Regions from separate parts of the Shewanella sp. SG44-6 genome, predicted to be linked through region 1. Evidence: predicted binding sites of a transcription regulator. Region 1 holds the regulator's gene; the other holds the start of a gene.
What was found. The regulator FliA, encoded in region 1, starts transcription of late flagellar genes. The targets are predictions, from matches to a motif close to CTAAAGNTNNNNNNNNNNNNGCCGATA.
Positions count from the first base shown of each region.

Region 2: the regulator FliA is predicted to act here: its motif matches at 1,682-1,708, upstream of pomA (flagellar motor protein PomA).

Region 1 is NZ_JACJER010000019.1:2,782-11,834, forward strand. It holds gene flhA (flagellar biosynthesis protein FlhA) at 1-1,547, shown strand, start outside; gene flhF (flagellar biosynthesis protein FlhF) at 1,577-2,962, shown strand; gene H5185_RS05430 (MinD/ParA family protein) at 2,967-3,848, shown strand; gene H5185_RS05435 (RNA polymerase sigma factor FliA) at 3,841-4,560, shown strand; gene cheY (chemotaxis response regulator CheY) at 4,605-4,988, shown strand; gene H5185_RS05445 (protein phosphatase CheZ) at 5,002-5,739, shown strand; gene H5185_RS05450 (chemotaxis protein CheA) at 5,755-7,968, shown strand; gene H5185_RS05455 (chemotaxis response regulator protein-glutamate methylesterase) at 7,996-9,053, shown strand, end outside.
Region 2 is NZ_JACJER010000040.1:20,549-23,728, forward strand. It holds gene H5185_RS09335 (flagellar motor protein MotB) at 1-730, opposite strand, end outside; gene pomA (flagellar motor protein PomA) at 734-1,501, opposite strand; gene xseB (exodeoxyribonuclease VII small subunit) at 1,839-2,075, shown strand; gene ispA ((2E,6E)-farnesyl diphosphate synthase) at 2,114-2,995, shown strand; gene dxs (1-deoxy-D-xylulose-5-phosphate synthase) at 3,018-3,180, shown strand, end outside.

The DNA of each region.
Region 1 (9,053 bases):
CTGAAGTGACTCGTGAAGCCGACTTTTATGGTGCGATGGACGGTGCTTCAAAGTTCGTTAAAGGTGATGCTATCGCCGGTATTATGATTCTTGTCATCAATATACTCGGTGGCTTTGTGATTGGTATCGTTCAGCATGACCTTGATTTTTCTAGTGCAGTAGAAATTTATACTTTGCTGACCATCGGTGATGGCTTGGTTGCGCAAATTCCCGGTTTATTATTATCAATTGCAGCCGCGTTAATGGTAACGCGTCAAAATGAATCTGGTGATATGGGCCAAATGATGTTTAGTCAGATGTTTGACAGTCACAAATCATTAGCCATTGCTGCTGGGTTACTGTTTATCATGGGTATTGTGCCTGGAATGCCTCATGTGGCATTTTTGACCTTCGCATTTATTACTGCTGGTGCAGCGTACTTTGTCTACAAGCGGAATGTTGACAAAAAACAAGCGGCACTGACACTGGCGACCAAAGGGCCAGTAGAAGCTAGAGATAAAGAACCTAAAGAGTTAAGTTGGGATGATGTGCGCCATGTTGATACTATCGGTCTGGAAGTGGGATATCGGTTAATTCCATTGGTTGATAAGTCTCAGGGTGGTGAGTTATTAGGCCGAATTAAAGGTGTGCGTAAAAAATTGTCACAAGAATTAGGTTTTTTAGTGCCAGCGGTGCATATTCGTGACAATCTAGACTTATCGCCAAATGCATATCGTATTTCCTTAATGGGTGTGGTGGTAGGTGAGGCTGAAGTTAGACATGATTGTGAGCTAGCGATCAATCCTGGTCAGGTTTACGGTAAGCTTGACGGTATTGACACCCGAGACCCCGCTTTTGGTTTAGAGGCGGTGTGGATCACACCAGAACAACGTGAACATGCACAAACATTAGGTTATACCGTCGTCGATACCGCAACGGTTGTGGCAACGCATATTAGTCAGTTATTGAGTAATAATGCAGCCAAACTATTAGGTTATGAAGAAGTGCAGCAGTTAATGGATATGCTGAGCAAGAACTCGCCTAAATTAGTCGATGGTTTTGTGCCTGATATTATGCCGTTGGGTTCGGTTGTTAAAGTCATGCAAAACTTACTTAACGAAGGTGTCTCGGTTCGTGATTTACGCACCATAGTGCAGACATTATTAGAGTACGGCACCAAGAGTAATGATACCGAAGTCTTAACTGCAGCAGTGCGTATAGCGCTAAAACGCATGATAGTACAAGAAATCTCTGGGCCTGAACTTGAAATACCTGTCATTACATTGGCGCCAGAGTTGGAACAAATGTTGCATAAGTCTATGCAGGCGACTGGCGGTGAAGGACCGAATATTGAACCCGGCCTTGCAGAACGCATGCAGCAGTCATTGTTAGATGCTGCACAGAAGCAAGAAATGGTAGGGCAACCAGCCATTTTATTGACCTCTGGTATGTTGAGGTCAACGCTGTCCAGATTTGTTAAATACACTATTCCAAATTTACGAGTGATTTCTTATCAAGAAATACCCGATGAGAAACAAATTAGAATTGTTTCTGCTGTTGGCCAATAGTGATAACGTCAGTTTATTGAGGTGCATAAGTGAAAATTAAACGATTTTTTGCCAAAGATATGCGCGAAGCATTGGCTCAAGTAAAAGAGACCTTAGGCTCTGACGCTGTCATTATGTCAAATAAAAAAGTAGCAGGTGGAATCGAAATTGTCGCCGCAGTCGATTATGATGAACCTAAGGCTTCTATTGCATCGCAAGCGCCAACGACTAGCTTTATGGATGTCAGTGAGGATCGCGTCTCAATAGGCGCTAAGCCTGTAATGAAAGCTCAATCTAAGGTAAATCCGCCACCGGAAGCAGATTCTCTTCAAGCATTGCTTGAAAAACAGCATAATCGCATGAAACAACAGATGTCTGTTCGCCAAGATGAACCTGAATTACCTGAGTGGGCGCGTCAATTACAAGGGGCAAAGACAGCTAAGCCTACATCGACGTTAAAAGCGCCGGTCGCGCCTGAACACGCTAAAAAAACCAATAGAAATCAATCTGATGATATGGACGCGTTACGTGAAGAAATGGCTTCATTACGTAACTTATTGACTCATCAAGTGTCATCGTTAATGAAAGACCAAAAAAAGCGTACCGATCCAGTTGGTGCTATGCTTGAAAGTAAATTGATTGCCGCAGAGTTTTCTCCTGCAGTTGCTGCTAAACTAGCAGGATTGAGTCAACATTATACGCCAGCCGACTTGGTAAGAGCGCTACCGCAAAGCTTAGCTAACTTACTCGATAACCAAGGTGATGATATTGTCAAACGTGGTGGTGTGGTCGCTTTTGTTGGCCCAACAGGTGTAGGTAAGACGACTTCTTTAGCTAAAATAGCAGCTCGATTTGCTGCCCATCATGGCCCCGAGCAGGTGGCATTGATTACCACAGATCATTATCGTATTGGTGCCTATGAGCAATTAGCAACTTATGGCAAAATAATGGGCTGTCCGGTGAAGCAAGCACATGATTTAGCCGAATTAGAACAAATTCTTTATCAATTTAGGAATCGTAAGTTAGTATTAATCGATACCGCCGGTATGGGGCAGCGAGATATGCGCTTATATCAGCAACTTGATAATTTGACGGCAAATAGTAGGATCCCCATTCGGAGTTACTTAGTCTTGTCAGCGACAGGCCAGCGCCGTGTCTTACAAGATGCTGTAGAACATTTTAAACGTATTCCATTAGCGGGTGCGATTTTAACAAAATTAGATGAATCAATATCAATTGCAGGTGCATTGAGCGTATTGATTCAAAATGAGTTACCATTAAGCTATGTTACTGACGGTCAACGTGTTCCTGAGGACATGAAAGTCGCAGATACACTAGAGCTAGCCAAGAAAGCTCTCGCGGCGTTAAATGAAACTGAACAACAATTATCACAAGACACAGTGTGGTCTAATGACACAGCCTATGCATTTGAGTAAAGATATGACTCGGGATCAAGCAAGTGGTTTACGTATGATGAATCATCCAAATAACGATAAAGTTAAAGTAATTGCCGTATCCGGTGGTAAAGGCGGAGTTGGTAAAACAAGTGTGTCAATTAATACTGCGGTAGCATTAGCCGAAAAGGGCAAACGTGTATTAGTACTTGATGCCGATTTAGGTTTAGCCAATGTCGATGTGATGCTCGGGATACGTGCTGAGAAAAATTTATCTCATGTTTTGTCAGGTGATGCCGAATTAGATGACATCATTGTACGCGGACCCAAAGGTATCGGTATTGTTCCTGCTACATCAGGTTCACAAGCGATGGTTGAATTGACACCAGCACAACATGCCGGCTTGATCCGTGCATTTAGTGAAATGCGGACTCAGTTTGATATTTTAATTGTTGATACTGCTGCCGGTATATCAGATATGGTGCTGAGTTTTTCTCGTGCATCACAAGATGTATTAATTGTGGTTTGTGACGAACCAACATCGATTACCGATGCTTATGCGTTAATTAAGATACTAAGTCGTGAACATGGTGTGTTCCACTTCAAAATTGTGGCAAATATGGTACGTAGTTTACGAGAAGGTATGGAATTATTTGCTAAACTCAGTAAAGTGACAGATAGATTTCTAGATGTTGCATTGGAGTTGGTGGCAACCATTCCCTTTGATGAGAATTTACGTAAAGCAGTTCGTAAACAAAAACTAGTCGTTGAGGCTTATCCTAAATCACCTTCAGCCATTGCTTACCACGGATTAGCCAATAAAATTATGACTTGGCCTGTGCCACAGCAACCCGGTGGTCATTTAGAATTTTTTGTTGAACGTCTTGTACAACGTAAGCCGATACAAGAAGGAAGAACGGGTGAATAAAGCCGCAGCGTATACTCAGTTCGATAACAAAACGTCTATCATTGAACAGTATGCACCGTTGGTAAAAAGAATTGCTCATCATATGCTGGCAAGATTACCAGCATCGGTGCAACTTGATGACCTGTTACAAGCTGGAATGATGGGGTTGCTTGAGGCCTCATCAAAATTTGATAACAGCAAAGGTGCTAAGTTTGAAACTTTTGCTGGCATTAGAATTCGTGGAGCGATGATAGATGAAATTCGTCGTGGTGATTGGGTTCCACGCTCAGTTCACCGTAATAATCGTCGAGTTGCACAAGTAATTGATGAATTAGAGCAACAGCTTGGTCGTGATGCTTATGATACTGAAATTGCTGAAAAGCTTGAAATGTCGCTCGATGAGTACCATCATATCTTAAATGATGTTTCTGTTGGTAAAATCATAGGCATAGAAGATCTTGGTGTTTCGCAAGATGTGTTAATCACAGATAATGAATCGCCAGATGAGGCCTTTGACTCGCTTGCTGAAATTCAATTCCAATCTGCATTGGTTGAAGCAATTAAGACATTGCCAGAAAGAGATGCGTTAGTGTTGTCGTTATATTACAACGAAGCATTAAATTTAAAAGAAATCGGTGCCATCCTTGATGTTAGTGAATCGCGTGTAAGCCAGATATTAAGTCAGGCAATGCTCAGATTAAAAGCTAAACTCAAGCATTGGACACAAGAATAATAACTTATTTAGAGCAAACGAGTGTCAGCTCACCGGAGGAAACCTTGGACAAGAATATGAAGATTCTTATTGTTGACGATTTTTCAACAATGAGGCGTATCATTAAGAACTTGTTGCGAGATTTGGGATTTAATAATACCCAAGAAGCAGATGATGGCTCAACAGCCCTACCTATGTTACAAAAAGGCGATTTTGATTTTGTAGTAACAGACTGGAACATGCCTGGAATGCAAGGTATTGATTTACTTAGAGCAATCCGTGCAGATGATTCGTTAAAGCATTTACCCGTATTGATGGTAACCGCAGAAGCCAAGCGTGAACAAATTATTGCTGCAGCGCAAGCTGGGGTAAATGGTTATGTGGTAAAGCCTTTCACCGCCGCAACGTTAAAAGAAAAGTTAGATAAAATCTTTGAACGACTCGCATAAGCAAGGATAAGTCATGCAGGCATCAATATCGGGGTTAATCACTCTCGAACAGGCCCAAGAACTTGTTGAATTGCTTACCTTAGGTCAGCAAGATAAAGCTGATGACGTCATCAGGGAGCTTGCTACACCATTGCAGCGTGAGCTTTTTGAAGAAGTGGGTAAGTTAACTCGACAACTTCATAGTGCATTAAAAGATTTTCAAATTGATAACCGTTTATCTGAATTAGCCAATACCGAAATTCCGGATGCTAAAGAAAGATTAAACTACGTTATCGATATGACAGAGCAAGCTGCTAATAAAACCATGGATGCAGTTGAAGAATGTCTACCTTTGGCCGATACCATTATCAGTAATATTCAATCAGTAACGCCAATGTGGGATAAATTGATGCGTCGTGACATCGAGTTGGGTGAGTTTAAATCACTTTGCCATGATGTTCAGCAGTTTATGTTACACAGTGAAAATGATTGTAATCGTCTTCGAGAGCTATTAAATCAAATTTTAATGGCGCAAGACTTCCAAGACTTAACTGGCCAAATGATCCGTCGAGTGATTGATTTAGTTCGTGAAGTAGAAAGTAATTTAGTTTCAATGCTAACGGTGTTTGGTGATCATATTACTGAGTCATCGCCAACGATAAACGATAATAAAATAGAAGCAGAAGGCCCCATCATGAATGCAGAACTGCGTGAAGATGTGGTGACAGGTCAGGATGAAGTAGACGATCTGCTATCAAGTCTGGGTTTCTAATTAGGAGTCAATTTAATGTCCTTTGATGTTGATGAAGAGATACTCCAGGACTTTTTAATTGAAGCTGGTGAGATTTTAGAGCTTCTACAAGAGCAGCTAGTTGCCCTTGAAAATAATCCTGATGACAGTGATTTACTTAATGCTATTTTCCGTGGATTTCATACTGTCAAAGGCGGAGCTGGTTTTTTAAGCTTAAAGCCGATGGTTGACGTGTGTCATGAAGCTGAAAATACGTTCGATTTATTGCGCACCGGAAAACGTGGCGTAAATGCAGAATTAATGGATATTATTTTGCAAGCGGTCGACGCCATTAATACAATGTTTGCTCAAACTCAACAGGGACAAGAACAAGACCCTGCCGATCCAATGCTACTTGCGAAACTCAAATTATTAAGCTCAGGTGCGCCATTACCCTCAGAGATGTCGGCTGCAGAACTTGAACCTATCGAAAATGTAGTTGAGGTTAACGAGCCTGAAGTTATTGAAGATGTGAGTTCTTTTACGGCAGAAACGTCTGATTCTGGCAGCATTGATGAAATTGATGAGTTAGAATTTGAAGCCTTGCTTGATGCCTTACACGGTTCAGGTAACAGTCCTGTTGCATCTAAATCTTCTGCAATAAAGAAAGACAATATTGACTCAAAACCAGCACCAGCAAAAAGCAGTGACGAAATTACCGATGACGAATTTGAAGCACTCTTAGATGAGTTACACGGCTCAGGTTCATTTAAAGCCAAAGACGAACCAGTGGTTGCCGCTAAACCTGCAAGTACACCAGTTGCTCAACCCGCAGTAGACTCAGATGAAATCACCGACGATGAGTTTGAACGTCTTTTAGATGAATTACACGGTAAAGGCACTGCCCCAGTAGCGAAAGTGCAATCAACTCCGGTTGCTGCAGAATCTGCTAAAGTGGTTACTCCTCCACCGGCAGCAAAACCCGCTCCGACTCCAGTTGCTAAGCCAGTTATGCCATCGACTCCAGCCGTTGTGCCAAAAGTTGAACCCTTAGCAGATAAAGCCCCAGTCAAAGCGTCGTCTGTGCCACAAGGTGAAACCACAGTTCGCGTAGATACCGCTCGTTTAGATCAAATCATGAATATGGTTGGTGAATTGGTATTAGTCCGTAATCGACTGGTGAGCTTAGGCATTAATCGTGAAGACGAGGAAATGTCAAAAGCACTTGCTAACCTTGATTTGGTGACCGCTGATTTACAAGGTGCGGTGATGAAGACGCGCATGCAACCTATCAAGAAAGTATTTGGTCGTTTCCCACGGGTTGTTCGAGATTTAGCGCGTACATTAAATAAAGAAATTGATTTAGTGATGATTGGTGAAGACACCGATCTTGATAAAAATTTAGTTGAGGCTTTAGCCGATCCTTTGGTCCACTTAGTGAGAAACTCAGTCGACCACGGTATTGAAATGCCGGTGACTCGTGAAGCAAATGGTAAATCCCGAACCGGTACTATTACCTTATCGGCTAGCCAAGAAGGTGATCACATCCTGCTGAAAATTGAGGATGATGGCGCTGGCATGGATCCTGAAAAGCTAAAACAAATTGCGATAAGTCGTGGTGTGCTCGATGAAGATGCCGCCTCGAGAATGACTGATAACGAAGCGTATAATCTGATTTTCGCTCCAGGGTTTTCAACTAAAGTTGAAATCTCAGACATTTCAGGCCGTGGTGTGGGTATGGATGTGGTGAAAACCCGCATAAATCAACTCAATGGTACTGTCTACATTGATTCGATGAAAGGTAAGGGCACCACACTTGAAATTAAAGTGCCGTTAACCTTGGCTATCATGCCAACCTTGATGGTTGATGTGTCTAATCAAGTTTTCGCTCTGCCATTATCGAGTGTTAATGAGATATTTAATTTAGATTTAACCAAAACCAATATTGTCGATGGTCAATTAACGGTTATTTTCCGTAATAAAGCCGTGCCATTATTTTATCTAGAACATTGGTTGCACAGTAAGAAATCGACATTTAAGCATGGTGATAAGAAGCATGGCCATGTTGTGATTGTTCAACTTGGTACGATGCAAATCGGTTTCGTTGTTGATGCATTAATTGGGCAAGAAGAAGTTGTCATCAAACCACTTGGCAGTATGTTACAAGGTACGCCAGGAATGGCGGGGGCAACAATTACATCAGATGGTGGTATTGCACTTATTTTAGATGTGCCAGGACTACTGAAACATTACGCCAAAAGCAAAAAATAAAAAAAGTTCCATTATTTAAGGAATTCAATGGCCATAAAAGTATTAGTTGTAGATGATTCTAGCTTTTTTCGACGTCGAGTCAGTGAGATTGTTAATAAAGATCCTGATCTCGAAGTCGTTGCTGTTGCTGTTAACGGTAAAGAAGCTGTTGAAATGGCTGCAAAGTTAAAGCCTCAAGTCATTACCATGGACATTGAAATGCCAGTGATGGATGGTATTACTGCTGTGCGTGAAATCATGGCTACTAACCCCACTCCAATTTTAATGTTTTCATCATTAACTCATGATGGTGCCAAAGCGACACTTGATGCGTTAGAAGCCGGCGCATTAGATTTTTTACCAAAACGCTTTGAAGATATTGCGACCAATAAAGACGATGCAATACTGTTACTGCAGCAGCGAATTAAAGCTTTGGGGCGACGCAGAGTATATCGCCCAAGTTCAGCATCAAGTTCATTATCGACTTCATCATCACCTGAACCTCGTAAAACATCGGTTTCCGCTTCGGATACCTATTCATCTCGTCGTCCATTTAGCAGCGGTTTAACTCCAACGCCTGCGGCAACCCACTCTAGTGCATCTCCCGATCGCCATACTCCAAATAACACGAGTTCATCAATATCGTCTATTCGGGCTAGTGGTAAACAATACAAAGTATTACTTATCGGGACTTCAACTGGTGGACCAGTGGCTTTGCAGAAAGTATTAACCGCTTTTCCTGCTAATTATCCTCATCCAATTGTATTGATCCAGCACATGCCTGCAGCATTTACTCCTGCATTTGCAGCACGTTTAAATACATTGTGTAAAATTGATGTAAAAGAGGCTGAAAATGGGGATGTTATGCGCCCTGGATGCGCTTATTTAGCGCCCGGTGGTATGCAGCTTATGGTTGAGCGAAATGGTATTACAGGTAGACTTAAAGTTGTTCCTGGTACCCCTGAAATGAATTATAAGCCAAGTGTAGATATTACTTTTGCGTCTGCATCTAAAGCTTTTGGTGGAGATGTTTTGGCTGTAGTGTTGACTGGGATGGGGGCCGACGGTAGAGAAGGGGCTAGAATGTTAAAGTCTGTTGGTGCCAC
Region 2 (3,180 bases), on a different contig from region 1:
GTTGACTTGATAGCTCCCAGTTTGAACTGTACAGCTCATTACTAATGTCGGCCCCGTCAGTGTGACCGGATACCGTAATCACCCCGGGAACATCTTTTAATAATTCACCAATCGATCGCACTATGGGTTTGAACTTAGGTTGTAAAAAGCCAGAACCAGATGCAAACGAGCCTTTTTCACGAATACGGATAATAATTTGCTGACCTAAAGACTCAATTTCAATCGCACCATCGACGATTTCTTCATTAAGCTTTTCAGCCATTTTCTTAACTTGCTCGTTAATATTTTCTTGTGAAGATGCAGCATCTTTTTTAACAGCTTCAGCTTCTTGCTGCGCTGTTGCTGCGGCATTACCGCCACGCTGTTCACCGCTTTGTTTTTGGGTTCCACCAGCATTGTCATCTTCACCGGCCTGATATTCTATGGTTGGTTGAGTCATTTCATTAGTCTGTTGATTAATGATCTCAATAGGCGTGGGATCGGGTCGACCAGGGCGAAATTCCAATGCAATAACAGAGGTGCCTTTGGGGATATCTTTTACTTCAACTTTGTTTTGTACCCCAAATGCATACTTCATTGAACCGGCAATCTGCTTAAATTTCATCACGTCCATTTCAGAGAACGCTAATAACAACACGAAGAAGCACATAAGCAATGACATTAAGTCTGCAAAGGTGGCAAGCCACATGGGGGCGCCTGCTGGTGGACAATCACACTTGGCCTTAGCCATGAGTTACTCTCCGTCCGTTGTATCGATTTTTCTTAATTTTTCAGCCAAATAATTCTTCAGGAAGCCTTCGATCACCCGTGGATTTTGTCCATCTTGAATAGCTAATACCGCATCCATAATAAGATTACGATTAAGCAATTCTTCGTTCATACGTAATGATAATTTATCCGCCATTGGGATAGCGATCATGTTGGCGATCACTGCGCCATAAAGTGTCGTTAACAAAGCGACCGCCATTGATGGCCCAATGGATTTAGGATCATCCATGTTAGATAACATCGCCACCAAGCCGACAAGTGTACCAATCATTCCCATTGCAGGGGCTACATCACCCATAGCTTTAAAAATGCCAATACCGGTTTTATGCCGCTCTTCTGTCAAGGTAATGTCTTTTTCTAGCGCATTACGCACGACATCGCCATCATGGCCATCAACCAACATATCGACAGCTTTCTGCATAAAGCTGTTAGTTATAACCGCCTCTTCTAATGCTAAGAAGCCCCCTTTACGGGCTGCATCAGCCATGGTGACAGCTTGTTCGATTAAATCTTCAGGTTTGTCTAATTTGAACATGAAGGCTTTCATGCCAATCTTTATCGAACCTAAAAATTGTTTTAGGTTAAATTTCATCATCACAACAAATAATGAGCCAGCAACAACAATCAAAATTGACGGTACATCGATAAATAATCCGATACCACCACTAGTCACCATCGCACCAATAATAAATGCAAAAGCACCAATAATACCTATTAGGGTAGCTAAATCCACAACCTCTCCTCAATCGCAGTCATTGCGCTGCCTATTTGTGCCGCTTTATCGTGCTGTGAGCACATACTGTATAACCTGAACAACGGGGCATATTGTTGCTTAACTATATTGCCCATCGTTATGTATTACAGCAACAGTTTCAATACTATTTTATGCTATCAATTTTAAATTATGACTTGTTATCGGACAAACTCGGCTCAAGTTTAGCTTGTTTTTGCACATTCTAAACAAAATTCAATAACAAAGCGTGCTGTTGAGCAAATATCCAGCGACTGTATTTGACCGATACGCTGGGCTGATATACCTTGTCACTCGCGTAATGAAAGGAATATTAATTGTGGCAAAAAAACCAGAAAACCTCAGTTTTGAACAATCATTAACTGAACTTGAAACCATTGTTGCTCATTTAGAGCAAGGCGAAGTGTCTCTGGATGACGCGCTTAAACAATTTGAGCGTGGTATTAAGTTAGTCAGACAAAGCCAAGCAAAACTTGAACAAGCACAGCAAAAAGTCTCTATATTACTAAATGAAGATGATGCTGAATTTGTGCCATTCACTGTTGAAAGTGAATAATCGTCACAGAGTGTGTATTAAATAATAGGTCTTGATACGTGTTAGCTGAAGCGATAACAACATACCAAAAGCGCGTTAATGTTACTCTTAACGAGCATTTAACTTTGCTTGATGATGCCGCCCCAGATTTAAAAGCAGCCATGCTGCATGGGGCATTATTAGGCGGTAAACGCATTAGACCATTTTTGGTCTACAGTGTCGGTGATATGCTGGGTGTCAATATCAATGCGCTGGATAAAGCTGCCGCAGCCATTGAATGTATTCATGCATATTCTTTAATACATGATGACTTACCGGCTATGGACAACGACGCACTTCGTCGTGGTCAACCCACGGTACATGTTGCCTTTAATGAAGCCACTGCAATTCTTGCTGGAGACGCACTTCAAACATTAGCGTTTGAAATTATCACCGCTCCGAGCAATGACTTACACCCAAAGCAGCAAATCGCCATGGTGAGAGCACTTGCCAAAGCCTCTGGGTACCAGGGCATGTGTGGTGGACAAGCAATTGATCTTAGTGCTACCGATCACAGTATCAATATAGAAAGATTAACCGAATTACATAATAAAAAAACCGGTGCGTTGATTACTTGTGCCGTAGAGCTCGCGTTGATTGCTGCAGATATACCCGATGAGCACTATCAACTCATGATGAAATACGCTCACACGCTTGGATTAGCTTTTCAAGTTCAGGATGATATTTTAGATATCACCGCAAGCACTGAAGAGCTAGGAAAACCCCAAGGCAGCGATCAGCAATCGAATAAAAGCACTTTTCCGAAACTACTTGGTCTCGATGGTGCCAAAGCCTGTGCAGAACAACTAATACAAGATGCACTATCAGCGCTGACTAAATTACCATACAATAGCCAGTTAATTGCAGACTTCGCCCACTACATTATTGAGCGAAGATTATAATAAAGAGTCAGACAATCTCGCTATGAGCTTCGATATTTCTAAATTCCCAGTACTAGCAAAAGCTAATACACCAGAAGAATTGAGGAAGTTACCTCAAGGTTTACTTCCACAAGTGTCTGATGAACTCAGACAGTTCTTACTTCAGTCTGTTGGTATTTCTAGCGGACATTTCGCTTCTGGCTTAG